2 linked regions of the Pseudoxanthobacter soli DSM 19599 genome follow. Each later gene encodes a partner of the first gene's protein in a complex. Links are inferred from orthologs where the notes say so. Each region holds a gene or a part of one and is shown in the gene's direction. Other genes may lie near its edges.

What was found.
Region 2: the proteins of dnaG (region 1) and BUF17_RS02135 are in contact, whole or in part, in a crystal structure (PDB 2R6A), measured with the Geobacillus stearothermophilus proteins. The link is inferred for Pseudoxanthobacter soli DSM 19599 from one-to-one orthologs. Residues at the interface, in WP_049624496.1 of Geobacillus stearothermophilus: Lys456, Leu457, Leu458, Pro459, Ala460, Asn463, Ala464, Leu467, Leu535, Leu536, Ile537, Ala538, Gln544, Glu545, Asp548, Tyr549, His552; in WP_033016901.1 of Geobacillus stearothermophilus: Ser13, Glu15, Ala16, Gln18, Glu91, Leu92, Asp94, Ala95, Val96, Pro97, Thr98, Ala99, Ala100, Asn101, Tyr104, Tyr105, Ile108.

What each region holds. Positions count from the first base shown.
Region 1 is NZ_FRXO01000001.1:685,721-697,566, reverse strand. What follows is about bases 8,909-11,822. They hold dnaG (DNA primase), read left to right. Parts: upstream 8,909-9,323; coding sequence 9,324-11,321; downstream 11,322-11,822. Other genes in these bases: BUF17_RS02895 (methyl-accepting chemotaxis protein), read left to right, coding at 8,909-9,164. Outside these bases: xdhB (xanthine dehydrogenase molybdopterin binding subunit), read left to right, coding at 1-1,599; xanthine dehydrogenase accessory protein XdhC, read left to right, coding at 1,610-2,629; BUF17_RS02915 (urate hydroxylase PuuD), read left to right, coding at 2,778-3,953; uraD (2-oxo-4-hydroxy-4-carboxy-5-ureidoimidazoline decarboxylase), read left to right, coding at 4,063-4,617; BUF17_RS02905 (allantoate amidohydrolase), read left to right, coding at 4,614-5,891; BUF17_RS02900 (M20/M25/M40 family metallo-hydrolase), read left to right, coding at 5,888-7,108; more of BUF17_RS02895, read left to right, coding at 7,479-8,908. UniProt on the Escherichia coli protein: RNA polymerase that catalyzes the synthesis of short RNA molecules used as primers for DNA polymerase during DNA replication.
Region 2 is NZ_FRXO01000001.1:496,279-512,780, reverse strand. The notes cover bases 7,984-10,853. They hold BUF17_RS02135 (replicative DNA helicase), read left to right. Parts: upstream 7,984-8,611; coding sequence 8,612-10,096; downstream 10,097-10,853. Other genes in these bases: alr (alanine racemase), read left to right, coding at 10,190-10,853; BUF17_RS02140 (acyltransferase domain-containing protein), read left to right, coding at 7,984-8,330. Outside these bases: BUF17_RS02185 (helix-turn-helix domain-containing protein), read left to right, coding at 1-337; BUF17_RS02180 (response regulator transcription factor), read left to right, coding at 519-878; BUF17_RS02175 (alpha/beta hydrolase), read left to right, coding at 1,117-1,908; mdcA (malonate decarboxylase subunit alpha), read left to right, coding at 2,101-3,747; mdcC (malonate decarboxylase acyl carrier protein), read left to right, coding at 3,762-4,079; BUF17_RS02160 (biotin-independent malonate decarboxylase subunit beta), read left to right, coding at 4,076-5,011; BUF17_RS02155 (biotin-independent malonate decarboxylase subunit gamma), read left to right, coding at 4,998-5,720; mdcG (malonate decarboxylase holo-[acyl-carrier-protein] synthase), read left to right, coding at 5,695-6,381; triphosphoribosyl-dephospho-CoA synthase MdcB, read left to right, coding at 6,378-7,271; more of BUF17_RS02140, read left to right, coding at 7,380-7,983; more of alr, read left to right, coding at 10,854-11,335; BUF17_RS02120 (CvpA family protein), read left to right, coding at 13,071-13,808; purF (amidophosphoribosyltransferase), read left to right, coding at 14,279-15,766; BUF17_RS02110 (SDR family NAD(P)-dependent oxidoreductase), read left to right, coding at 15,921-16,502. UniProt on the Escherichia coli protein: The main replicative DNA helicase, it participates in initiation and elongation during chromosome replication. Travels ahead of the DNA replisome, separating dsDNA into templates for DNA synthesis.

The sequences.
Region 1 (11,846 bases):
AAGGAGAGCCAGGCCTCGCAGTGGGCCGCGCTCGCCGCGCTCGCCGCCCACGTCACGGGCCGGCCGGCGAAAGTCCGGCTCGACCGCGACGACGACATGGCGATGACCGGCAAGCGCCACGATTTCCGCGTCAACTACCGCGCCCGCATCGACGCGGAAGGCCGTCTCGAAGCCGTCATCCACGACCAGTTCGCCCGCTGCGGGCACTCGGTGGACCTCTCGATCGGCATCTGCGACCGCGCGATGTTCCATGCCGACAACGCCTATTATTACCCGGAAGTGGCGATCAACAGCCGCCGCCTGAAGACCGACACGGTGTCCAACACCGCCTTCCGCGGCTTCGGCGGGCCGCAGGGCGTGCTTGCGGCCGAGCGGCTGATGGACGAGATCGCGCTGCGCACCGGCCGCGATCCGTTCGACGTGCGCCTCGCCAACCTCTATGGCGAGGGCGAGCGCGACGAGACGCCCTACGGCATGAAGGTCCAGCAGAATCTCGGCCGCGAAATGATGCTGCGGCTTGCCGAGACGAGCGAATACCGCGCCCGCGCCGCCGCCATCGACGCCTTCAACGCGAACAGTCCGTTCCTGCGCAAGGGCATCGCCATCACGCCGGTGAAGTTCGGCATCTCGTTCACGCTGACCCACCTGAACCAGGCCGGCGCGCTGGTGCACGTCTATACCGACGGCTCGGTCCACCTCAATCACGGCGGCACCGAGATGGGGCAGGGGCTCTACGTCAAGGTCGCCCAGGTGGTGGCCGAGGTGTTCGGCATCAGCCTCGACATGGTGCACATCACCGCCACGACGACGGCGAAGGTGCCGAACACCTCGCCGACGGCGGCGTCCTCCGGCACCGATCTCAACGGCATGGCCGCCCTGCTCGCGGCCCAGGCGATCCGCGACCGCATGGCGTCCCACCTCGCGAACGTTCACGGCGGCGTGCCGCCGGAAAGCGTGGTGTTCGCCGACGACCACGTGGTGGTGGGCAACGAGCGGATGACGTTCGCCGCCGCCGCGAAGTCGTCCCACGCCGGCAAGGTCGGGCTTTCCTCGACCGGCTACTACGCCACCCCGGACCTCGTGTGGGACCGGAGCGTCGCCAAGGGGCGGCCGTTCTACTACTTCGCCTGGGGCGTCTCGTGCTCGGAGGTGACGGTCGACACCCTGACCGGCGAGACGCGGGTCGACCGGGTGGACGTGCTGCACGATGTCGGCCGGTCGCTCAACCCGGCGATCGATATCGGCCAGATCGAGGGCGGCTTCGTGCAGGGCATGGGCTGGCTGACGACCGAGGAACTGGTCTACGACGCCGAAGGCCGCCTGCGCACCCACGCGCCGTCGACCTACAAGATCCCGACCGCGACCGACGTTCCGGCCGATTTCCGGGTCGAGCTCTACGAGAGCGGCGGCAACGCGGTCGACACGGTCTACCGCTCCAAGGCGGTCGGCGAGCCGCCTCTGATGCTGCCGATCTCGGTCTTCTCCGCCATCGGCCGCGCCGTCGGCAGCCTGAAGCCCGGCGCGCCGGTGCCGCTCGATGCCCCCGCGACGCCGGAAGCGGTGCGTCGCGCCGTGAAGGCGCTGGTGGACCGGGCGTAGGAGGGGCGCGATGGAGGTCTGGCAGGCAGTCGCCGAGGCCCTGGAGACCGTCGGACGCGCGGCCCTCGTGACCGTCGTCGAGGTGCGCGGCTCGTCGCCACGCGAGGCCGGGGCGCGGCTGGTGGTGTGGCCGGACGGCCGCTTCCGCGGCACCATCGGCGGCGGCGCGCTGGAATGGCGGGCGATCGCCGAGGCAAGCCGCGACCTCGGATCCGGCAGGCGCAGCGTGCGGCTGTCGCGCATCGCGCTCGGTCCCGAACTTGGCCAGTGCTGCGGCGGCCAGGTCGGGCTGATCACCGAGGTGCTGGACGCATCCGACCTGCCGGCGGCCAAGGCGCTTGCCGAACGTGCGAAGGCTGGGCCGTTCACGACCGTCGCGCGGTTCCGGCGCAGCGCCGAAGCGCTGGAGCGCGACGCCGTCGACACGCTCGCGGGGCCCGTGGGCGCACGGCTCGACGATGACGGTCTGCTGACCGAGGTGTTCGGCGAACGGCGCCGGTCCGTGTTCCTGTTCGGCGCCGGCCACGTCGGTCGCGCCCTCGTGATGGCGCTGGCGCCGCTGCCGGTGTCGGTCGCATGGTTCGACCCGCGCCCGGATGCCTTCCCGGCCCATGTGCCGGCGAATGCCGGCGTGTCGCTGCTGGGCGATCCGGCGGACACCCTTGCGGCCGCGCCGGAGGGCAGCTTCGTCGTGGTGATGACCCACAGCCATTCGCTCGATCTCGCCATCGTCGACGCGGCGCTCGCCGCCGATGCGGCGCGGTTTCCCTATGTCGGGGTGATCGGGAGTGCCACCAAGCGCGCGCGGTTCGAACGCCGCCTGACCGAGGCCGGGCGGGCGGCGACGCGTGTCGCGGATCTCGTCTGTCCCATCGGCGGCACCGCGCTGAAATCCAAACTGCCCGCGGTGATCGCCGCGGCCACGGCCTGCGAACTGCTGGTCCGGGATGAGCAGTGCATCGCCGCGCTGTCGCCTGTCGCCGGCGGACGCCCGGTGGACCTGCGTGCACCCCTGTCCGCCCAGGCCTGAAGTACGTGACTGATCCCGGAGACCGACGACGTTGCCGATCGGCCGTCCCGGTCTTCGAACCGCCTGCCTTCTGAACCGCCTGCCTTCTGAATTGCTGCCTTTCGTACCGCCTGCCGACCCCGCCCTTTCCACCGGAGCGCCCCGCTTCATGAGCGCCTTCTTTCTCGATTGGCTCAATCTCCTCGCCCGCTGGTTCCACCTCGTCGTCGGCATCGGCTGGATCGGCGCATCGTTCTATTTCGTCGCGCTCGATCTGGAACTGCGCAAGCGGGAGAAGATGCGGCCCGGCGTCTACGGCACCGCGTGGCAGGTTCACGGCGGCGGCTTCTATCATGTCGAGAAATATCTGGTCGCGCCGGACGAACTGCCGCCGGACCTGATCTGGTACAAGTGGGAGGCCTACCTCACCTGGATGTCGGGCTTCGCGCTGCTGATCATCCAGTACTACGCCAATGCCCGGCTGTTCCTGATCGATCCGAACGTGCTCGACATGACGCCCGGCGAAGCCGTGGTGATGTCGGTCGCGACGCTGATCGGCGGCTGGCTGATCTATAACCGGCTGTGCCGTTCGAAGCTGATCAACTATCCGGCCGCCCTCGCGCTCTGCGTGATGGCCCTGATCATCGGGGCGGCCTATCTCTACACCCACATCTTTTCCGCCCGCGGCGCGTTCCTGCATGTCGGTGCCTTCGTCGGCACCATCATGGCGTTCAACGTGTTCATGGTGATCATCCCGAACCAGCGGAAGGTGGTGGCGTCGCTGATCGCCGGCGAACAGCCCAATCCGGCCTACGGGCGCGAGGGCAAGCAGCGCTCGCTGCACAACAACTATCTGACGCTGCCCGTGCTCCTGATGATGCTGAGCAACCACTACCCGTTCCTGACCGGGCATCCGCAGGGCTGGCTCGTGGTGGCGCTGGTGGTGGTGGTCGGCGGCTCCATCCGCCACTTCCTCAACCGAACGGACGCCCACGATCCCTTCCATAAATATTCGTGGACGGTTCCCGTTGCAGTTGTCGGACTCGGTATCCTGGTGTACCTGACGGCGCCGGCGAGAACGACGTCCGAGGGAACCGTTTCCGACGCGCAGGTGATGGCGATCGTCGATAAACACTGCGTGATGTGCCACGCGGTGAAACCGACCCACGCCGGCATCGACGCGCCCCCGAAGGACATCGCCTTTACCGGCCCGCCCGCCCTCATCCGCTACAAGCCGCTCATCATGGCCCAGGCCGTGCAATCCCAGACCATGCCGCTCGGCAACGAGACCGGAATGACCGAGGCCGAGCGCCAGGAACTGGGGGAATGGCTCAACGCGCACTGAAAGCCGCGCCCGAACGCCCGGGCGCATCTCCTTCCGGGGCTCCTGGTTTAGCCCTATGACAAAACGGGCGGGGAACGCCCCGCCTTGAGGTCCGGGAGGAACGAGCGCCATGGCATCTTCAACCGCAGCTTACCGGGGCGGATCGCCGTTCCCGATGACCATCGGCGAGGTCAATGCGCTGGACGACGCCGAGTTCGTCGCGCTGTTCGGCGAGATCGCGGAGCACTCGCCCTGGGTGGCCGCGCGTGCCTGCCGGTCGCGGCCCTATATCGACCGCAACGGCATGATCGCGGCGTTCGCCAACGCCGTCGCCGACGCGGACGAAGACGACCAGCTCGCCCTTATCCGGGCGCATCCCGATCTCGCCGGCAAGGCGGCGATCGCCGGAGACGTCGCGCCGGATTCCCGCAAGGAACAGGCCTCCGCCGGGCTCGGCAGCCTGACGCCGGAGGAATATGCCCGCTTCACGGAGCTCAACGACCGCTACCGCACGCGGTTTGGATTTCCCTTCATCCTCGCGGTGAAGGGGGCGACCAAGGATGTCATTCTGTCTGCCTTCGAAGAACGAGTGGAAAACTCGCTGGAGACCGAATTCGCAACGGCTCTCGTGCAGATCGAAAGGATCATCCGATTCAGACTGGAAGAAAGAATAGGGGAACCATGACGGAAGACTCTCTCTCGTTCGGCCGTGAGGCCGAATCGATGCTTCAGACGCTCGCCGGCTTCACCTCCGAGCCCGGCCGCATCACCCGCCTCTATCTCACGCCCTCTCACCGCGCCGCATCCGGCCGCATCGCCGGCTGGATGGCGGAAGCGGGGCTCGCCGTCTCCGAGGACGCCATGGGCACCGTGCGCGGCGTGCTCGCGGCCGGCGATCCCGCGTCCGGCAACCGGCGGCTGCTGATCGGCTCCCATATCGACAGCGTGATCGATGCCGGCCGCTATGACGGCACCCTCGGCGTGGTGGTCGCGATCCTCGCCGTGCGCGAGCTGCGCCGGCGCGGTGTTCGCCTGCCGTTCGGCATCGAGATTCTCGCGTTCGGCGATGAAGAAGGCGTGCGCTTTCCGATCACCCTGTCGTCGTCTTCCGCGGTGGCCGGCATCCTCGAACGCGACGCGCTCGACGTGAAGGACAGCGACGGCGTGAGCGTGCGCGATGCACTTAAGGCGTTCGGCTGCGATCCGTCCCGCATCACCGAAGCGGCGATCGACCCCGATTCGGTGATCGGCTATCTCGAAGTGCATATCGAGCAGGGGCCGGTGCTGGAGCAGGAGGGCCTCGCGCTCGGCGTCGTCACCTCCATTGCCGGGGCGACGCGCGCCACCTTCCGGGTGAAGGGCGAGGCCGGCCACGCCGGCACGGTGCCGATGGCCGGCCGCAAGGACGCGCTGGCGGCGGCGTGCGAGCTGGTGGTCGCCATCGAGGCGATTGCCAGGGCGCAGGGCGGCGATCTCGTCGCGACGGTCGGGCGCATGAAGGTGGAGCCCGGCGCGATCAACGTCATCCCGGCGGCGGTCGAATTCAGTCTCGACCTGCGCGCGGGCGCCGACGATCCCCGCGAGGATGCCTTCGCCGCCATCACCGAGGCGGCCGAACAGATCGCGGCACGGCGCGGCGTTGCCATCAGCTGGAATCGCGACCACGATCGTTCGACGGCTGCCTGCGCGCCCCGGCTTCAGGCGGCGCTGGCGGCGGGCATTGCCGGGCGCGGCGACGGGCGGGTCCGCTCGCTGATGTCGGGAGCCGGTCACGACGGCCACGCCATGGCGGCGCTGACGGATATCGGCATGATGTTCGTGCGCTGCCGCGGCGGCGTCAGCCACACCCCGGCCGAGTTCTGCTCGGTCGAAGACATGAACGAGGCCGTCGAGGCGCTGGTCGGGACGATCCTGGCCCTCGCGGATCAGACGGCCGATCAGGAGGCGCCGGCAAAATGAGACAGGCCATCGAGGCCGCGTTCGCGGAGGAAGTCGATTTCCTCAAGGCCATCGTGCGCGTGCCGAGCGACAACCCGCCCGGCGATTGCGCCGGGGCCGCGGAGGTCGCCGCCGGGTTGATCGAGGCGCTTGGCTACGAGGTCGAGCGCCATCCCGTGCCCGAGGCGTTCGTGCGCGCCTACGGCATGCGCAGCGTGACCAACCTCGTCATCCGCCGGCGCTTCGGCACCGGCGCCGGTCCCGTGATCGCCCTCAACGCCCACGGCGACGTGGTGCCGCCGGGCGAGGGCTGGACGGCCGATCCCTATGGTGGCGAGGAGCGCGGCGGGGCGATCTACGGCCGCGGCGCGGCGGTGTCGAAGTCGGACTTCGCCACCTACCTGTTCGCCCTCCGCGCCCTGGAAACCGAGGCGGAGGAACGCGGCCTCGATGGCACCGTTGAGATCCACCTCACCTACGACGAGGAGGCCGGCGGCTTCGTCGGCCCGAAATGGCTGATCGCCCAGGGGCTGACCAAGCCGGACTTCGCGATCTCCGCCGGCTTCTCCTATGCGGTGACCGTTGCCCACAACGGATGCCTGCATCTGGAGATCGTCGTCAGGGGGCGGCAGGCCCACGCGGCGATGCCGGAGAGCGGCGCGGACGCGCTGGAGGCCACGACGCCGATCCTCGCCGCGCTTTATGCCGAGCGGCACCGTCTTGCCGACGTCGTCAGCGCCGAGAAGGGCATCGGGTCGGCGAAGCTGACCGTCGGCCTGATCTCCGGCGGCATCAACACCAACGTCGTCCCGGACCGCGTCGCGCTGCGGCTCGACCGGCGCCTGATCCCGGAGGAAAACGGCGAGGCGGTGGAAGCCGCCCTCGTCGCCCTCGTGCAGGCGGCGGCGCCCGCGACGCCGGGCATCGAGGTCGAGTGCCGGCGCATCATGCTCGCCGAGCCGCTGAAGCCGCTGCCGGGCGTCGAGCGGCTGGTGGAGCCGCTGACCCGCCATGCGAGCGCTGTGCTCGGCACGTCCGTCGAACCGACCGGCGTGCCGCTCTACACCGACGCGCGGCATTATTCGGAAGCCGGCATTCCGACCGTGCTCTATGGCGCGGGCCCCCGCTCCATCCTGGAGGCGAACGCCCACAGCGCTGACGAGCACCTGGAGCTCGCCGACCTGAAGGCGGCGACGCTCGTCATCGCCGAAACGCTGGCCGACCTTCTCAAACGATAGGTCGGGCCGGGACGGGCGGGGCGCCGGACGCTCCGCCCGCCTGTGTGAAGGACCGATGCAGTGCGCGAGTGCACGCAGAGGTGGTTTATTGTTTTGCCGTAAAAGTATTTCAGATTAACCGGATTGAATTTAAGTCTTTTTGTTTAACGACATTGATTTTATCAAGACGAAATATCGTCTATAGACGTGTCATCAAAGTGCAGTCGTGACGACATAGACTTCGCGCCCATCAGTTCGATGCATGCCGGCGAACGTGCCGGCGATCGAATCGCGCTGTTGATCGGTCGAGGAACGGGCGGGCTCGCCCCGTGCTCTCGTGCCGGTGCCCCGGGGTCGGCCGGGCGCAACAGACGCTGGCGAAGCGGAGTTCATGACCATGCATCTCACCATCGGCCGAAAGATCGGTCTGGTTCTCGGCCTGCTTGCCGCGGCCGCGGCCGCGTTGGCGGCCTTCTCCGTGGTGCAGCTTTCGGCTGAACGGGCGCGCGGCGACCTGATCGAGACGCGCTGGGGCGCGGCCTATCAGGCGATGTCGCTGGCCGAGGCGATCCAGAGCGCGGTGGTGCAGGCGACGGCGGTCTACACCGCCGAGGACAAGGACGCCGCCAAGCCGAAGTTCGAGGCGCTGCAGGGCGCGCTGAAGCACGTCGAGGCCTTGCGCAAGCCGTTCTTCGCCGCTGTCGGCGATCAGCTCAACGAAAAGGACCGGCGCGTGCTCGAAAACGCGCTGACCGAATTCCTCGCCTATCAGGAAGATACCGCCAAGCTCGGACTGGACGTCTCGCCCGCCGCCGCCCTGATCCAGGCGACCGACGAGCCCACCATCCAGAGCCGCGAGCGCATGGTGGCGAGCATCGGCAAGCTTGCCGAACTGGAGCTTCAGACGCTCGCCGCCGACCGTGCGGAAGCGGCGACCGCCCGCCAGCAGGCTGTGGTGGCACTGGTGGCGATCCCGGCGGTCGGCATCGTCGTCGCGCTGATCGCCGCGTGGTGGATTTCCGCCAATCTGATCCAGCGTCCGCTGCACCGCCTGAAGGGCGCGACCACCCAGCTCGCCGGCAACGACCTCGATGCCGAGGTGCCGTTCGAGGGGCGCCGCGACGAGATCGGCGAGATGGCGGACGCGATCCGGGTGATGCAGACCGCGCTCCTCGAAAAGCGCCGGCTGGACGAGGCCGCCCGCGAGCAGGCGGAGATCGAGCGCCGGCGGATGATGGCGCTCGCCGATGCAAGCCGGGCCTTCGAGGAAGAGGCGCAGAGCGCGCTGGAGGAATTCCTCGCCACCGCGTCGGAGATGGAATCGGCCGCCGCCACGATGGAGGATGCCTCCGAACAGGCCCGCGAACAGGCCGGCGTCGTCGCCAACGCGGCCTATCAGGCGGCCGAGGCGGTCAACACCATTGCCGCTTCGAGCGAGGAACTGTCCTACACCGCCAATCACATCCAGTCGCGGATCGACTACACCAACCAGATCGCCGCCAACGCGCTGAAGGAAACCCGCGAGAACAGCGCGACCATGCGGCAGTTCGCGTCCGCCGCGCAGGAAATCGGCGAAGTGGCCGACATGATCGCCGGCATCGCGGGCCAGACCAACCTCTTGGCCCTCAACGCCACCATCGAGGCGGCGCGGGCCGGCGAGGCCGGCAAGGGCTTTGCAGTGGTCGCCAACGAGGTGAAGGCGCTGGCCGGCCAGACCAAGACCGCCACCGAGAAGATCGCCGCCCAGATCGCCAACGTCCAGGCCATCACCGAGGACGTGATGCAGGCGATCGCCGCCATCGAGGGCCGCATCGAGCAGATGCACGAGGTGGCGGCCGACGTCGCCACCGCAACCCACCAGCAGGGCCAGGCGAGCCAGACCATCGCCAGCGGCATGGCGCAGGCGGCAGCCGAGGCCAAGACGGTGTCGAGCAGCATCGGCCACGTCCGTCAGGCGACGGAGGCCAACAACATGGAGGCGAGCAAGGTGCGCTCGGTGACGGCGAACCTCCACCGCTCGTCGCAGGTGCTGACAGACGCCGTGCAGCAGTTCCTGAGCCGGGTACAGACGGCCTGACGAACTGCCGCCTGATGACCGGGGTGCGCGGCCGTCGGCATCCGCAGCCAGGCGGCCTCCGCCGGTTCCTGGCGAGCGCCCGCCGGATTCCCCCGCCGGCGGCGCGCGGCGGCTGCAAGGGCCGTGAAACGGCCCGGGCATCCGTGCTATCGTCGCGCCATGCGTCTGCCCGATACCCTTCTCGATGAAATCCGCGCCCGCCTGCCGCTGTCGGAGGTGGTTGGCCGCCGCGTGACGTGGGACCGGCGCAAGTCGCAGCCGACCAAGGGCGACTTCTGGGCCTGCTGCCCGTTCCATCAGGAGAAGTCGCCGTCGTTCCATGTCGACGACCGTAAGGGTTTCTATCACTGCTTCGGCTGCGGCGCGTCCGGCGACCACATCCGCTTCGTGATGGAGACAGAGGGCGCCACCTTCCCGGAAGCCGTCGAGCGGCTGGCCGGCGATGCCGGCGTGCAGATGCCGGCGCGCGACGCCGCCAGCGAATGGCGTGAGGAAGTGCGCCGCACCCTCGGCGACGTGGTCGCGCTCGCCGACCGCTTCTTCCAGCAGACGCTGCGTACCCCGGCGGGGGCGGACGCCCGCGCCTATATCGAGCGGCGCGGCCTCAGCGTCGACACGGTGCGCACGTTCGGCATCGGCTACGCCCCGGCCGAGCGTGATGCCCTGAAGCGCCATCTCGCCGCCGAGGGCATCGACGAGATGATGATGGTCGATGCCGGCCTCGTGATCCGGCCGGACGACGGCCGCCCGGGCTACGACCGCTTCCGCAACCGCCTGATGATCCCGATCCATGACCTGAAGGGTCGGGTGGTGGCGTTCGGCGGCCGCGCGCTCGCCGAGGACCAGCAGCCGAAATATCTGAACTCGCCGGAGACCGCGCTTTTCTCCAAGCGCATGCTGCTGTTCAACGCCCATCGCGCCCGCGAGGCCGCGCGAGCCGCCGGCTCCATCGTGGTGGTCGAGGGCTATCTCGATGCCGTCGCGGTCTATCAGGCGGGCATCAAGGGCGTTGTGGCGACCCTCGGCACCGCCTTCACCGAGGATCAGATCCAGGCGCTGTGGCGGCTCGCACCGGAGCCGGTGATCTGCTTCGACGGCGACCGGGCCGGCATCGCCGCCGCCCATCGCGCCATCGACCGCATCCTGCCGCTGCTCGAAAGCGGCAAATCGTTCAACTTCGCCTTTCTGCCGGACGGCAAGGATCCGGACGAACTGATCCGCAGCGGCGGCGCCGAGCGCTTCGTCGCGGAACTGCGCGCCTCCGTGCCGCTGAACGAGGTGCTGTTCGAGCGCGAGATCGCCGGGGCCCGCGTTGACACGCCCGAGCGCCGCGCCGCGCTGGAGAAGCGCTTCGACGAACTGATCGGCCAGATTCGCGACGAGCGCGTCGCGCGCGGATACCGTTTCGCCGCGCGGGTGAAGCTGCAGGAGGCGATGCACCGCGCCGGTGGCGAGGCCGGAGGCCGCCGGCCGGAGACGCGGCAGGGTGGTGGCGGCCGGCGCGGCGGGCGCGGCGGTTTCGCGCCGCCGGAAGCGCCCTCGATCGCGCTCGTGTCCGCGCCGCCGGCTGAACCGCTGGAACTGGAGCGCCTCGTGCTCGGCCTCGTCGTCGAATATCCCGCCCTGATCGATCGCCATGCCGAGGCGCTGGCCGCCGCCCCGCTTCAGAACGAGCTGCACCGCCGCTTCCGGGATGCGCTGCAGGCGATGTCCCTCGAAGAGGCCGATATGGCGGGCGAGGGCGCACCGGCCGCGGCCGATGCGCCGACGCGGGTCGACGGGCAGTTCTTCTCGCTGCTCGGCGAGGTGCACGGGCTGGAGGCGGACGGCCGCCGGCGCGGGCATCGGCTGCGCGGCCGGTTCCCGATCCTGGCCTTCCATCCGAGCGAGGATTTCGTCGAGCGCTGCTTCATCCATTTCCTCGGGCGCCTGGAGCTGAAGGCGATCGAGAGCGATCTCGATGCGGCGATCGCCGCCGCCGAATCGGATCTGACCGCCGACGACTGGGAACGTATCCAGGCGCTGCAGCATGCCGTGGTGCGCCGGCGGGAGGACATCGCGGCAGAGGAACGGAACTTCTCCGACGAGATCCGCTCGATCCGCAATGCATATGGATCGGGCAGCCCCGGTCTCGACGCAGACACCGGCAGCCCCTGATTTTCGATCCTTCCATGCGAATCATCGCTTGCAGATTCGCGATTGCGCGCTATCTAGAGCGACTGGGGCATACTATATGCGCTTGACGTGAATGCGGTCTCGTTTTCCCGGTTGCCGGTCTTCCCCGGCCCGGAAATTGCTTGGGGTCGTGTTGATCGTTCTCCGGCGACGGCTGGAGATGATTGCAGAAGGTCCGCGATGACGGTCGTGACACCACGTCTCAAGGCGCTCTCGTGATTGGAAAAGCGAGCGGTTCGGAATTGCGCGGTTCGAGATTCGGCGTTCTGGCGCCCTGCGGCCGAGCCATGGCCGCTCCTTGCAAGCCGCCGCTGATGCGGCAGCGGTTCCTGTCCTATCCCGCGACATGCGGGTCGGGCGACCGCCCTCCGGGATAGCAACGGCACGGTCCCGCGTGGCCGATTCGCTTGCCGGGGAGGGTGCGCGGCGCCCTTTCGGCAGCACAAAAGCAGTTTGAGTGGACATTGAGCGGACCGCACCCGCTGGTCCGATCATATCGTTGAAGGA
Region 2 (16,502 bases), 180 kb from region 1 along the record:
GGCCCTGCCGAAGTGGCGGCTCGCCCGTGTGAAGGCCTATGTCGACGCGCACCTCTCCGAGACCGTCACGCTCGCTGACATGGCGGCCGCCGCCGGTCTGAGCCGGATGCACTTCGCCGCCCAGTTCCGTCTCGCAACCGGTATCCGCCCCCATGAGTTCATCCTGCGGCGGAGGATCGACCGGGCGATGGAGTTGCTGACCACCACCTCCGAAAGCCTGGTCGGGATCGCCCTCGATGTCGGGTTCCAGACGCAGGCGCATTTCACCACCGTCTTCAAGCGCTTCGTCGGCGATACGCCGCATCAGTGGCGCTCCGCCAACAGCCGCCGCAACTGACGCCGCCTGCACACGAGGCGGACGGGCACAGGGCAGGGAAGGGCAGGGGCAAACCTGCGTATAATTCCCTGTCCCGGCCCGCCTGTTGCAGAATGAATCGATGCCGACGCTCAGGCCCAGACATTCATCGGTGGCGCTCCTCGGTTTCTTGTAAGGATTGTCCGACGTGACCCACAACACGATGATCACGATTATCGACGACGACGAGGCCGTGCGCGTGGCGACCGAAAATCTCGTCCGGTCTCTCGGCTTCGCGACGAGCACGTTCGCATCGGCGGAGGAGTTCCTCCGCTCGCCCCGGGCCGGCAACACGGCCTGCGTCATCACCGATGTGCAGATGCCCGGGATGACGGGCATAGAGCTTCAGAACGTCCTGCGGGCGAAAGGCGACCGGACCCCGCTGATCTTCATCACGGCCTTTCCCGAGGACCGCGTCCGTCAGCAGGCCGTGGCTGCAGGGGCGGTGGGCTTCCTCGCCAAACCCTTCGAAGGCGACGCCATGATCGCCTGCATCGACCGCGCTCTCGTCGCCGGCGCCTGAGCCTCCTCCCTTTTTTCGTCCGGATTCGACGGCCGTTCGGCCTGGCGCGGCACTCCTGGGGTGCCGCCCGGGCCGCACGGCCGTGTCTGGCTTTTTTTCGCCCGTCCACGCCCTGCTGCGAGACCGTTCAAAGCAAATCCTCGTCAGACGTGCAAAGAAGAAAGTACCATTTTAAATAGAAATATGCCGACGAGATGAGGTTATAAACAAGGAACAGTTCTTACCGATGGAGCTGAACATGAAGAACAAAAGCATCTCGCTCGCCTTCGCCGCCGCCCTCGCCCTGACCTCGGCCGTCGTTCCGGCCGCCGCCGCGCCCCTGAAGAACATCGTTCTGGTCCACGGCGCGTGGGTTGACGCCTCCGGCTGGAAGCCGGTCTACGACATTCTCACCAAGGAAGGCTTCAACGTCACCATGGTGCAGGAGCCGGAGACGTCGTTCGGGGCCGACGTGACGGCCGCCAGGCGCGTGATCGATCTCCAGAACGGTCCCGTGCTCCTCGTTGGCCACAGCTACGGCGGCTCGGTGATCACCGAGGCCGGCGTCGATCCGCAGGTGGTCGGGCTCGTCTATGTCGCCGCCCACGCGCCCGATGTCGGGGAAGACGAGGGCGCGCTCGGCAAGAAGATGCCGAGTGTCCTCGCCAGGACGCCCGGTGCCGTCGAGAAGACCGCGGACGGCTTCACCTACCTCAATCCCGCCGACTTCCCCAAGCTGTTCGCACCCGACCTGCCGCGTCCGCAGGCGGAATTCACGGCCCGTTCGCAGGTGCTCGCGGCCGCCGACGTCTTCACGACCCCGCTGACGGCGGCCGCCTGGAAGACCAAGCCGAGCTGGGGCGTCGTCGCCGGCAACGACCAGATCATCAACCCCGATCTGGAGCGCTGGTACTATACCCGCGCCAAGAGCCATACGACCGAGATCCCCGGCGCGAGCCACTCCGTCTATGTGTCGCATCCGAAGCAGGTGGCAGCGGTGATCGCGGACGCGGCGCGCAGTTTCGGCGACGCTGTATCGGCGGCTAAATGACCCCCCAAGACGCAAGCACCAGCCCGTAGCGGGGGCTGGTGCAACGGCCGGAGTTGCAGGCATATTGCTGTCGCGTTCGGACGATGGACATGCGCAGGCGCGCGAAGGGCTGGGGCTGGAAGGCCGAACGCTGTATCGCTGGCCTGGGCTGCCGGGGGAGGCGCCGGAACGCGCGGGGCAGGGAGTGACATGATGAAAACCTGGCGACAAGGCCGCGAGGCGCGCGACGCCCGCTTGGCCGCCGGTGCCAAGCTTGCCGACGGCAAGATCGTTGCCGCAGGCGATGCCACGAGCCTGCTCGAAGCCGTCGTTCGCCCGGGCGACCGGGTGTGCATCGAGGGCGACAACCAGAAGCAGGCCGATCTGCTCGCCGCCGCGCTTCTCGCGGTCGACCTCGCCAAGGTCAACAACCTGCACATGGTGCAGTCAGGCGTCGTGCTGCCGGAACATCTCGACCTGTTCGACCGCGGCGTCGCAAAGCGGCTCGACTATGCCTATTCCGGTCCGCAATCGGCGCGCATCGCGACGATGCTGTTCGGCGGCAAGATCGAGCTCGGCGCGGTCCACACCTATCTGGAGTTGTTCGCGCGCTACTTCATCGACCTGACGCCGAACGTGGCGCTGATCGCCGCCGTGAGCGCGGACAGGGACGGCAACCTCTATACCGGGCCGAACACCGAGGACACGCCGACCGTCGTCGAGGCCACGGCCTTCAAGGACGGCATCGTCATCGCCCAGGTGAACGAGATCGTCGACAGGCTGCCCCGGGTCGACATTCCCGGAGACCGGGTGCAGTTCGTCGTGCCGTCCGGCAAGCCGTTCTTCGTCGAGCCGCTGTTCACGCGCGACCCGGCCGCGATCACCGAGTCGCAGATTCTGACGGCGATGCTGGCGATCAAGGGCATCTACGCGCCCTATGGCGTCCGCCGTCTGAACCACGGCATCGGCTTCAGCACCGCCGCCATCGAGCTGCTGCTGCCGACCTTCGGCGAGAAGCTCGGCCTGAAAGGCAAGGTCGCGAGCCACTTCGCGCTCAATCCCCATCCGGCGCTGATCCCGGCGATCGAATCCGGCTGGGTGCAGCAGATCCACTCGTTTGGATCCGAGGTCGGGATGGACGATTACATCCGCGCCCGCTCGGACATCTACTTCACCGGGCCTGACGGTTCGCTGCGCTCCAATCGCGCCTTCTGTCAGGTCGCCGGCCTCTATGCCTGCGACATGTTCATCGGCTCCACGCTGCAGATCGACCTGCAGGGACATTCGTCCACCGTCACCACATCGCGCATCGCCGGCTTCGGCGGCGCGCCGAACATGGGCTCCGACGCGCGGGGCAGGCGGCATCCGAGCGAGCCGTGGCTTCAGGCCGGGCAGGAGGCGGATCCGGACGGTCCCGCGCCGCTGCGGCGCGGGCGCAAGCTCGTGGTCCAGATCGGCGAGACCTTCGGCGACAAGAACGTCCCCCTGTTCGTGGAGAAGCTCGACGCCATCGCGCTCGCCGACAAGCTGAAGCTCGATCTGGCGCCGGTGATGATCTACGGCGACGACGTCACGCACATCGTCACCGAGGAAGGCATCGCCAACCTGCTGCTCTGCCGCAACGCGGACGAGCGCGAGCACGCGATCCGCGGCGTCGCCGGCTATACCGATGTCGGCCGCGGCCGGGACGCGGCGATGGTTCAGCGCCTGCGTGAGCGCGGCGTCATCCGCCGTCCGGAGGACCTCGGCATCGATCCGCTCGACGCCGACCGGAGCATGCTGGCGGCGCGTTCCATCAAGGATCTCGTGCGGTGGTCGGGCGGGCTCTATGCCCCGCCCTCGCGATTCCGCAACTGGTGAGAGGAAACAGCCCCATGGAAGATCTGGCTTTTCGCCACCAGGCCCGCAAGCCGTCCGGTGGTTCCAGGAAGATGGCCATCATCGGCGTTGTCGCCTCCGGCAACCTCGAGGTGCTCGCGGAACGCGTTCTGCCGGCCGAGGAATGCCGGCTGGAGATCAAGACCGCCGCCGAGGGTTTCGGCGCGGTGTGGGATGCGGTGACCGCCGATTTCGTCGAGCGCTACTCGCCCGGCGGCATCCGATTTTCCGTCAATGACGGCGGCGCACGGCCGGACACCGTCATGCTGCGGCTCGCGCAGGCCGCGCGGCTGATGGAGGACAACGACCAATGAGCGCGATCCAGAAAAGCACGGGACATGCCGTCGACAGGTCGATGAGCTGGTACGAGGCCTCGGCGCGCAATCGCATTCGCCTGCTGCTCGACGACGGCAGCTTCGAGGAGTTCATCGGTCCCGAACTGCGCGAGGTCAGTCCCCATCTCGCCGTGTTCGACCTGCCGGCACAGTTCGACGACGGCATCGTGGTCGGGCGCGGCACGCTCGACGGTGCGCCCGTGTTCGTCGCCGCCCAGGAGGGCCGCTTCATGGGCGGCGCCTTCGGCGAGGTCCACGGTGCGAAGCTGACGGGCCTGCTGCGCGCGGCGCGGGATACCGGCTCGGTGCCGGTTCTCATCCTGTTCGATACCGGCGGCGTTCGGCTGCAGGAAGCCAATGCCGGCGAACTCTCCATCGCCGAGATCATGCGCGCGGTCATCGAGGCACGCTCTGCCGGCGTGAAGGTGATCGGCCTCGTCGGCGGCCGTGCCGGCTGCTATGGCGGCGGCGGCCTGATCGCCGGTTGCTGTTCTGCGCTGGCGGTCTCCGAGCAGGGCCGCATCGCGGTGTCCGGTCCGGAGGTGATCGAAACCAACCGGGGCGTCGAGGAATTCGACGCCCGCGACCGCGCCATGGTGTGGCGCACGATGGGCGGCAAGCACCGGCGTCTGATCGGCGGAGCCGAGATTTTCGTCGACGACACCGGGCAGGATTTCCGCGACGCAGCGCTGACGCTTCTCGGTTCGGTCGGGATCTTCGGTCTCGACACGCTGAAGGCCGAGCAGGCCCGTCTCGAAGACCGCCTGAAACGCTTCGGCACCTGTGCGGACGCGACCGACATCTGGACCGCCGAAGGCGCACCGGATGCCGGGTCGATCCCCGGCATGCCCGCCGAACAGTTCATCGCCCTGGCCGGCAAGATCGGGAGCAGCAGCCGTGACGCTCGATGAAATCCTGACCGGCCTGTTCCCGGACGGCCACGACGTGACGAACGACCGGGGCATCCTGACGGGCTCCGGCGCGCTCAAGGGTGACGGCCGCGCGCTCGTCGTCGGCGTCGCCGGCCGCACCGCGCTCGGCATCGACGATGCCATCCGCCTGTCGCGCCACGTCCTCGCCTCCATCGGCGTCGACAGCGGGCCAATCCTCGTTATCGTCGACAGCGACAGCCAGCGCATGAGCAAGCGCGACGAACTGCTCGGCCTGAACGAGTTCCTGGCGCATCTCGCCAAATGCCTGCTCTTTGCCGACCTGAACGGCCGGCCGACCGTCGGCATCCTCTACGGGCACTCGGCCGCCGGCGCATTCCTTGCGACGGCGCTCGCGACGCGGGTGCTCGTCGGCATTCCCGGCGCCGATCCGGCCGTGATGGACCTGCCGTCGATGTCCAAGGTGACGAAGCTGTCGATCGCGGTTCTGGAGGAGAAGGCGAAGTCGACGCCGGTGTTCGCGCCGGGCCTCGCCAATCTCGCCCAGACCGGGGCGGTCCATCTGATCTGGGACACGTCCGCGCCGCTCGCCGACCAGCTCGGCGCATTGCTGGGGGACATGCCGGACACGCGCGATCGCCGTGGCGCGCTCGGCAAGGAGCGGGCCGGCCGCCTCAAGGCCGAAGACATCGCCGGGCGCGTCCATGATCTCGCCCTCCAGCAGGGGTGACCGGCCGATCCGGCGGCACGATCTCGTGTTCGTCAGCCCAGAGGGCTGGCGGACGCTCACCACCGTTCCGCGCGATCTCGAGGACGAGCGGCTCGTCTCGCTCTGGGCCGATAGCGATTGGCCGCTCGTCACCCGCAGGCCCATGCCCGGCGACGGCGACGGCGACGGCATCGCGCTCGGCCTGCCTTCGCCCCCGTCGACTGGCAAGCGGAGGCTCGCGCTTGTCGTGCCGCCCGCCGAGGTCGTATCGGTGACGCCGCCTCCGGCCCTGCACGACGCTGCGGCAGCCGCACCGGCCGAATGGCAACCCGTTCTCGAACGGATCGAAGGCCTTGCGAAACGCCACGGCGTGACGGCTCGGGTGTTCGGAAGCCTCGCCTGGCAGTCGCTGACGGGCCAGAGCTATCTCACCGGCAACTCCGATATCGATCTTCTGTTCGTGGCGGAGCAGGGCGCGAATCTGCATGGCCTTGCCGCCGATCTCGCCGTTGCGGAGGCAGACGCGCCGATGCGGCTCGACGGCGAGTTCGTCCGCGCGGACGGCGCGGCGGTCAACTGGCGGGAGTTTCACGACGGCGCAGGCGACCTCCTGGTGAAGACGCTCCATGGTGTCTCCCTTCTCCGTGCCGACCTGTTCTGGCCTGGAGCGCCGACGTCATGAACGCGAGCCCGGCTTTGTCCCCTCCGTCGGCACCGGCGGGCGCTCGGGACGATCTCGCCCGCGACCTCGACGCGGTCGCGGCAAGCGCCGTCGAGTGCCTGCTCCTCGAACTGGAAACCTGGCCGAAACCCGGCCTCGTCAGCCATGTCGATGCGGGCAGCCACGACGACATGGACGCCGCCACGTTCCGGGCGAGCGCGGCGGCCATCGCGCCTTATCTGCGCGCTCTCGCCGAAGCCGGCGCCGACGGCAGCGCCATGGCGCGTCTCCGGCTGATTGGCATCGAGGCCGAGGCGGCGATGCTGTCGGCGACGTCCGGGATCAACACCCATCGCGGCGCGATCTTCGGGCTTGGATTGCTGTGTGCCGCGGCGGGCGCGCGACTGGCCGGGCTTGCCCCGCCGCGGGAACCGCTCGGCACGATCGTCTCGCGCCTCTGGGGCCGGGATATTGTCGATGGTCCGATCCTTCTGCACAGCCACGGCGGGGCGGCGAGGCGCCGGTTCGGCGCGGGCGGGGCGCGGCTGGAGGCGGCAAGCGGCTTTCCGACCGTCTACGGCGTCGGCCTTCCGGCGTTGCGCAGAGGGATCGCGGTCGCCCCGGGCGACGCTGAGGCAGCGCGGATCGAGGCCTGCTTCGCCCTTATCGCCGCGCTCGAGGACACCAACCTCCTGCATCGCGGCGGCCTCGACGGCCTGTCGTTTGCGCGCGATGCGGCTCGCGCCTTCCTCGACGAAGGCGGTGTCCGCCGGCCCGGCTGGCGCGATCACGCGCGCTCGGTGCACGAAGGCTTCGTCGCCCGTCGCCTCAGCCCCGGCGGCTCGGCCGATCTTCTCGCCATGACGCTGTTCGTGGCGGCCCAGGATCGTGACCAGCAATCAGGCTCGTAGGCGCGAGGACCATCATGCGGACCCACGCCATCCTGCTCCTCCCCGTGCGCACGTCGCTGTTCGCGGCGTTTCCGTAGCGGTCCCCGAGAGTCCAGAAAGGCGGCGTTGATGACCCTCGCGATCCTGTGCTCCGGGCAGGGGCGGCAGCACCTCGGCATGTTCGCGCTGACGGGCGAGGCGCCGCAGGCCGCGAGCCTGTTCGCGCAGGCGGCGCGCCTTCTCGGCGGCCGTGACCCGCGCGAAATGGTGGCGACCGAGACGCCGGACAACCTCCACCGCAACCGCGTCGGCCAGATCCTCGCCGCCGTGCAGGCCCTCGCCGCCATGACGGTCCTGCGCGACGCGATGCCGGCGCGCCTCATCGTCGCCGGCTACAGTGTCGGCGAGGTCGCCGCCTGGGGCGTCGCCGGCGTCGTGGAGGCCGACGTCATCCTCGATCTCGTCGCGCGCCGTGCCGAGGCGATGGATGCCGCGTCGCCGGCGGGCGACGGCCTTCTGTTCGTGCGCGGCCTCTCCCGTACGCTGATCGACGGCCTCTGCACCCGGTTCGGAACCTCGGTCGCCATCGTCAATCCCGGCGACGCCTTCGTCATCGGCGGCGCCCGCACCGCGCTCGAAGCCCTGGCCGGGGAGGCGAGGGGGCTCAACGCCGCCCGCGTCGTCGACGTGCCGGTGGAGGTCGCCTCCCACACGGCGCGTCTGGCGTCGGCATCCGTGCGGTTCCGTGCCGATCTCGAGGCGGTCCCGGTGCGCCGTCTGCCCGTGGCCGGCATCCGGCTCCTGAGCGGCATCGACGGCGCCGCCGTGGTCGATGCCCGCTCGGGGCTCGACAAGCTCGCAGCCCAGATATCGCAGACTGTACAATGGGATGCCTGCCTTCAGGCCTGCGTCGAGGCCGGAGCGACGGCCTTCCTGGAACTCGGCCCGGGCCCTGCCCTCAAGGAGATGGCGGCGAGCGCCTTTCCCGAGAGTCCGGCGCGATGCCTGGACGATTTCCGCACCATTGAGGGCGCACGGGCCTGGCTCGGCCGGCTGCGTTCGGACGCCGGCGAACCGTAGGGAATCGAACGGCGGTGCGCCTCCGCGGCCGCTCGCCGTGTCGATGGACTCTCCCCGACTCAGGCCCCGGTTGATATTGTCCTGTTGATATCGGGGAGCCGTCCGCGCGGGTGAGCACGGTTGCTTCCCTCGCCACTCCAAAGCGGTTAACCAAGGTGTCCGCCGTCGGCACCGCACCGACCATTCGGGTTCCGGCGAAGATGCCCGGCGACCGGGGAGGGCAGCGGTTCGGACCCGACCGCACAGCGGCGCGCTTTCAGATCGCGCCACCGGAGAGCCGCATGGACGCCACCGCGCGCAAGATCGAAACGGCCGGGCCGCTCGCCCGCATGGCGCCGCACAACGTGGAACTCGAGCGTCAGTTGCTCGGCGCCATCCTCGTCAACAACGAGACCTTCTATCGCGTCTCCGACTTCCTGGAGGCGACGCACTTCTTCGTCGATGCCCATCGCCGGGTCTATGAGAAGATCTCGCAGCTGATCCGGGCGGGCAAGACCGCCTCGCCGATCACGCTGAAGACCTTCTTCGGCGCCGACGAGCAGATCGCCGACATCTCGGTGACGCAGTACCTGCTGCGCCTTGCCGCCGATTCGACCACCGTCATCAATGCCGAAGACCACGGCCGGCTGATCTTCGACCTCGCGCTGCGGCGCTCGCTGATTCACATCGGCGAGGACATGGTGAATGTCGCGTTCGATTCGCCGATCGACACTCCGCCCAAGAGCCAGATCGAGGACGCCGAGCGCCGGCTCTACGAACTCGCCGAAACTGGGCGCTACGAGGGCGGCTTTCAGACCTTCTCCGAGGCGCTGACGACCGCCGTCGACATGGCGGCTGCCGCCTATGAGCGCGCGGGCGGGCTTTCGGGCCTCGCCACCGGCCTGAGCGACCTCGACCGCAGCATGGGCGGCCTGCAGCGCTCGGACCTCATCATCCTTGCCGGCCGTCCGGGCATGGGCAAGACCTCGCTCGCCACCAACATCGCCTACAACGTCGCCCGCAACTACAAGGCCATGGCGTTGCAGGACGGCACGGTGAAGGCCGAGGATGGCGGCATCGTCGGCTTCTTCTCGCTCGAAATGTCGGCCGAGCAGCTGGCGACGCGCCTTCTCGCCGAACAGTCCGGCGTGCCGTCCTCGCTGATCCGCCGCGGCTCCATCGATGCCGAGCAGTTCGAGCGGCTGGCGGCGACGGCCCAGGAAATCCAGACGCTACCGCTCTATATCGACCAGACCGGCGGCCTTTCCATCGGCCAGCTCGCCGCCCGCGCCCGGCGGCTGAAGCGCCAGCGCGGCCTCGACCTGCTGGTGGTCGATTATCTCCAGCTGCTCCAGGGCTCCGCCAAGCGCTCCGAAAGCCGCGTGCAGGAAATCACCGAGATCACCACCGGCCTCAAGGCGCTCGCCAAGGAGCTCGCCGTGCCCGTGCTGGCGCTCTCCCAGCTTTCCCGTCAGGTGGAATCGCGCGACGACAAGCGGCCGCAGCTCTCGGACCTGCGCGAATCCGGCTCCATCGAGCAGGACGCCGACGTCGTCATGTTCGTGTTCCGCGAGGAATATTATCTCAAGAACAAGAAGCCGAAGGAGGGCTCCGAGGAGTTCTTCTCCTGGCAGAACGAGATGGAGACCGTGGCCGGCGTCGCGGAAGTGATCATCGGCAAGCAGCGACATGGCCCCACGGGCACGGTGCTGCTGCAATTCGATGCCGAAGTGACCCGATTCTCGAATCTCGCGCGCGAAGTTTCGCTGCCCGACAGACTGGAATGAGAGCGGATGACCGCGCCCGATAGCCGAGAGGCGACCGACGACGACAGGCAGCGCACGGAGGATTCCGACGCCGCCCGCACCCACGCCGAGAACATGGCCGCGCTGGCGGGCGACATGCGCGCCTTCACCGGGGGACGGCTCGTCATCGACCTCGACGCCCTCGTCGAGAACTGGCGCACCCTCGCCGAGCAGGCCGCTCCGGCGGAATGCTCCGCTGTCGTCAAGGGCGACGCCTACGGTATCGGCCTGGACGCGGCGGTGCGCGCGCTGACGGCGGCAGGCTGCCGCACGTTCTTCGTCGCGCTCGTGTCAGAAGGGCTGGCGGCCCGCTCCGCGTCGCCGGACGCAGACATCTTCGTGCTGAACGGCCTGCCCGCCGGTGCGGCGCCGGTGTTCGCGGCGGCTCGGCTGAGCCCGGTGCTCGGCTCCCAGGCGGAGATCGCCGAGTGGGTCGATTACCGCCGCAGCCGCGGCGGCGACACGCCGCCCGCCGCGCTGCACATCGATACCGGCATGAACCGCCTCGGCATCTCGCTGGGCGAAGTCGCGGCGCTCGCCGCGAACGGGACGCTGCCGGGGCGCGCCGGCATCGATCTCGTCATCAGCCATCTCGCCTGCGCCGACGTGCCCGACCACCCGATGAACCGCAGCCAGTTGAAGAGCTTCCGCGCCGCGCGGGCGCTTCTGCCGGGTGTGCGGGTGTCGCTCGCCAACTCGGCGGCGACCCTGACCGATCGCGGCTATCATTTCGACCTGGTGCGGCCGGGCATCGCGCTCTATGGCGGCGGCGCCGTCTCGGGTTACGAGAACCCGATGCGGCCGGTCGTCACCCTGGAGGCGCGCATCGTCCAGATGCGTTCGGTCAAGGCCGGCGAGACAGTCGGCTACGGCGCCGCCGAGACCACCACCCGCGACACCCGCATTGCCATCGTCTCGGTCGGCTATGCGGACGGCTTTCCCCGGGCAGCGGGCGGTCGCGACGGCGACCCGGGTGCCCTCGGCTCGCTCGGCGGCATCGCCGTGCCGCTGTTCGGCCGCGTTTCGATGGACCTGATGGCCTTCGACGTGACGGACGTGCCGTCCGAATTTACCCGGCGCGGCAATTATATCGAGCTGTTCGGCCACCACGCCTCACTCGATGCCGTGGCGGCGCGCGCCGGCACCATTCCCTACGAGATCCTGACCCATCTCGGCCGCCGCTACGCCCGCCGCTATATCGGCGCCGGGCGTCCCCGCTGACGGCCACAGGCAGAAGGTTCGCCGGTTAGATGGCCAAATCCCGAACACAGTTCGTCTGCCAGTCCTGCGGGGCGGTCACGAATCGATGGTCGGGCAAGTGCGAGGCCTGCGGCGCCTGGAACACCATCGTCGAGGAAGCCGACGACGGGGTGCTCGCCGGGCCGAAGGCCTCGCCGCGCAAGGGCCGCAACATCCCGCTCGCCTCCCTGTCCGGAAGCGAACCGCAGGCGCCGCGCATCGAGAGCGGCATCGCCGAACTCGACCGGGTGACGGGCGGCGGCTTCGTGCGCGGTTCCGCCATCCTGATCGGCGGCGATCCCGGCATCGGCAAGTCGACGCTGTTGCTCCAGACCGCCGCCGCGCTCGCGAGGACCGGCGAGAAGGTGGTCTATGTCTCGGGCGAGGAAGCGACCGCGCAGGTGCGGCTGCGCGCCGAGCGCCTCGGCCTTGCCGGCGCGCCGGTCGCGCTCGCGGCGGAGACGAGCGTCGAGGATATTCTCGCCACGCTGGCGGGCGAGAAGCCGGCGCTGGTGGTGATCGATTCCATCCAGACGCTCTGGACCGCCGCCGCGGAATCCGCGCCCGGCACGGTGACGCAGGTGCGCGCCTGCGCCCACGCGATGATCCGCTACGCCAAGCAGAGCGGCGCGACGGTGGTACTCGTCGGCCATGTCACGAAGGACGGCCAGATCGCCGGACCGCGCGTCGTGGAACACATGGTCGATGCGGTCATGAGCTTCGAGGGCGACGGCTCCGGCCCGTTCCGCGTGCTGCGCACCACCAAGAACCGATTCGGGCCGACCGACGAGATCGGCGTATTCGAGATGACCGGCCTCGGCCTGCGCGAGGTGCCGAACCCGTCGGAGCTGTTCCTCGGCGACCGCGACCAGTCGAGCCCCGGCACGGTGGTGTTCGCCGGAATGGAGGGCACCCGCCCGCTTCTCGTCGAAATCCAGGCGCTCGTCGCGCCGTCTCCGCTTTCCATGCCACGGCGCACCACCGTCGGCTGGGACGGCAACCGCCTCGCGATGATTCTCGCCGTGCTGGAGGCACGCTGTGGCGTGCGGTTCGGCTCGAACGACGTTTACCTCAATGTTGCCGGTGGGTTGCGCATCGTGGAGCCGGGGGCCGACCTCGCCGTGGCGGCGGCTCTGGTGTCGTCCCTGAGCGGGGTTGCCCTTCCTCCGGATTGCGTCTATTTCGGCGAAGTCAGCTTGACGGGCCGCATCCGGCCGGTCGGCCACGCGGCGTCGCGCCTCAAGGAAGCCGAAAAGCTCGGTTTCCAGTCGGCCGTGGTTCCGGAGGCCGTGGCCGGCGAGGAAGCGCGCGGGCGGTCGATCGCGGTGCGGGGAACGGCGGCTCTGGCCGATCTCGTCGCGGACGTCGCCGGCGGACACCGTGCCGAGGGTGCGCGCGCGGTGAGCGGGCCGGACCGCGACCGTTTCCGCTCGGGCGGCAGGCAGATCGCCGGCCCGGCGACGAGAACTGGAACGGGGCGGGCAGGGCTGACCCGGGCAGAGGCGGGCCGTGAAGCAGCGGGCCGCTGGGACGATGGCGATTGGGAGCCCGAGATGTGAGGCGGCGACGATGCCGCGCCGGGGCCGTTTCTGGAAGAAGTTGGATTTGAGTCGCGTTGCGTTTGCCGCCGGTGTCCGGTGTACGGTGCCGTCGGCGTTCCGAACACGGTCGTGGGATTCGGCGGCCCGCTTCGCGCCGCACGAGGGATAACCGACAGATGTCGATCACAGCTCTCGACGGGGTTGTCCTCGTCGTCACTCTCCTGTCCGCGGTGCTGGCCATGGTGCGCGGCTTCGTCCGCGAGGTGCTCTCCATCGCGTCCTGGGTTGCGGCAGCCGTCGCGGCCTACGCGTTCTACGACAAGCTGCTTCCCTTCACCCAGCAATACGTCAAGAATCCCCACCTCGCGCTGGCGCTCACCATCGCGGCGATCTTCCTCGTGGCGCTGATCATCGTCAGCGTGATCACCATGAAGATCTCCGATTTCGTCATCGACAGCCGGGTCGGCTTCGTCGACCGGGCGCTCGGATTCGTGTTCGGCGCGGCCCGCGGCATCCTGCTGCTGGTCGTGGCGATGCTGTTCTTCAACTGGCTGGTTCCGCCGGCGAAGCAGCCGAGCTGGGTCGCGGACGCCCGCTCGCGGCCGATGCTGGACGATCTCGGCCAGCGGCTGATGGCGCTGTTGCCGTCGAACCCCGATGCGATGCTGCGCGAACGCCTCGGCACCCTCGGCGGCGTGCTGCCACCGGCCGAGACGCCGGCACCGGGCGGCGACACCCAGAGCGGCACCGGCGAAGGCGCTGGCGAGACGCGCGGCACGGCGTCGCCCAACGATCCGGCCTACGGCAACAACTCGCGCCAGAGCCTTGATCAGCTGATCCAGTCGACCGACGGCAACCAGCAGTCCCCGCCGGCTGCACCGCCCGCGGCGGCACCCGCAGCCCCGGCGCAGTAGGCGGCGGGCGGCCTACCGGCCATCCTCTCGCCAGGCGGAAGCCGGACGATGCGATGCGCCCGCGTTCCAGCGCGGACGCCCATGCGGAACGAGCGGATCCGCTTTGCCGCCAAAGGGGTTGTTGGCGACCTTGGAGACGGTTAAAGGTGCCGGCGCAGGCAGACTTCGTGTTGGTTTGCCGCGTGGGCTTCCTATATTGGGGTCGTTGCGACTGCCGTCGAACCCGCCATGGCGAGGACCGCCTCGACGGACGCGACAGTGAAGCGGCTACATCGATGATCGGGGCGAAGGCTGGAGCGCTGTCGCCTCATCCGTGATCGGCGATGCGCTCCGACAGTCCGGCTTTCTGCGTGACCTCGGCGCATTCCGTGCTCCGGGGTCTTGTTCTTGGAAGCCGGTTCGAGGAAGCGGTTCCGGCCGGGCGAGGTTTCGCACCGGGCCGGCCACCCGAGCGGTTGAGAGGGATGGCGATGGACGTTCACGACCAGTACGGCGCCGGGTCCGGCGTGGAAGCGGCCGGTCCCTTCGACGGCGATCACCTGCACGAGGAGTGCGGCGTCTTCGGCGTCTTCGGGCACCCGGAGGCGGCGGCGCTGACGGCGCTCGGTCTTCACGCCCTGCAGCACCGCGGGCAGGAAGCCGCCGGCATCGTCTCTCTCGACGGCGAGGCGTTCTGTCTCGAACGCCATATCGGCCTCGTCGGCGACACCTTCACCAAGCCCGCCGTCATGGAACGGCTCAAGGGCAACAAGGCCATCGGCCACACCCGCTATTCCACCACCGGCGCGCCGGTGCTTCAGAACGTCCAGCCGATGTTCGCGGAATTCGCCGGCGGCGGCTTCGCGGTCGCCCACAACGGCAATCTCACCAATGCCCGCGTGCTGAAGCGCACGCTTCAAGGGCGCGGTTCGATCTTCCAGTCGACCTCCGACACCGAAACCATCATCCACCTGATTGCCACGTCGAACCGCGGCCCGCTGATCGACCGTCTCGTCGACGCGCTGCGCCAGATCGAGGGCGCCTATGCCATCGTCGCGCTCTCCGAGGGCGGCATGATCGGCTGCCGCGATCCTCTCGGCGTGCGCCCGCTGGTGCTCGGCGAACTCGACGGCGCCGCGGTGCTCGCCTCGGAGACGTGCGCCCTCGACATCATCGGCGCCCATTTCATCCGCGACATCGAACCGGGCGAACTCGTGGTCATCACCGAGCGCGGCATCGAGAGCCTGCGCCCGTTCCAGCCGGTGCGTCCGCGCTTCTGCATCTTCGAATATGTCTACTTCGCCCGGCCGGATTCGGTCGTCGAAGGCCGCAACATCTACAATGTCCGCAAGAATATCGGCGCCGAACTCGCGCTCGAATCCCCGGCTCCGGCCGATCTCGTGGTGCCGGTGCCGGATTCCGGCACGCCGGCCGCCATCGGTTACGCCCAGGCAGCGAACCTTCCGTTCGAACTCGGCATCATCCGCAACCACTATGTCGGCCGCACCTTCATCCAGCCGACGGATTCGATCCGCCGCATGGGCGTGAAGCTGAAGCACAACGCCAACCGCGCCATGCTTGAGGGCAAGCGCGTGGTGCTGATCGACGATTCCATCGTGCGCGGCACCACCTCCCTGAAAATCGTCGAGATGGTCCGCGACGCCGGCGCCACCGAAGTGCACATGCGCATCGCCAGCCCGCCGACGACCGATTCCTGCTTCTACGGTGTCGACACGCCGGAGAAGTCGAAGCTGATCGCCTCGCGCATGTCGGTCGAGGAGATCGCGGCCTTCATCAAGGTCGACAGCCTCGCCTTCCTCAGCATCAACGGGCTTTATCGCGCCGTCGGCGAGGCGAGGCGCCAGAACGCCGAGCCGCAGTTCTGCGATGCCTGCTTCACCGGCGAATATCCGACCCGGCTGACCGACCACCAGGAAGAGGCGCCGCGCCGTCCCCCGCGTCTCGCCGCCGTCGGCTGATCGCAGCGCGCCGATCGTCGCGGCGCCCCGACGGGCCGGCCGGCGAACGACTGAGCCGGCCTTGTGGAGCCATGCCCCTGCAGGCTGGCCTGCCGCGCGTGGATGCGTCAGACTGCTTTCCGATCAAGACCAAGAAGACGTTCGGGGGAACACCATGAGCGAAGGCGCCGTCGCGGACGACACCGCCGGGAAGACTGACGCCCATAAGCCGTTCGCCGGCAGGATCGCTCTGGTCACGGGTGCTTCGCGCGGCATCGGCCGGGCGCTGGCGCTCGGCCTAGGCGCGGGCGGCGCGCACGTCGTGGCACTTGCCCGGACCGTGGGCGCGCTCGAGGAACTCGACGACGAGATCCGCGCGGCGGGCGGCGAACCGATCACGCTGGTCGCCGCCGACCTGAAGGATCTTCCGGCCCTCGACCGCCTCGGGGCCGCGCTGCATTCCCGCTGGGGACGGCTCGACGTGCTCGTCGGCAATGCCGGCATTCTCGGGCCTTTGACCCCGGTCAGCCATCTCGAGCCGAAGGCGCTGGAAGACGTCCTCACCGTCAATGTCACGGCGAACGCCCGGCTGATCCGCTCGCTCGACCCGCTGCTGCGGCAGTCGGAGCACGGCCGCGCGATCTTCCTGTCGTCGAGCGCGGCGTGGCGCGGCCGGCCGTTCTGGGGCGCCTATGCGGCCTCGAAGGCGGCCCTCGACGCGCTGGTGCGCGCCTACGCGGCCGAGACCGAGAAGACG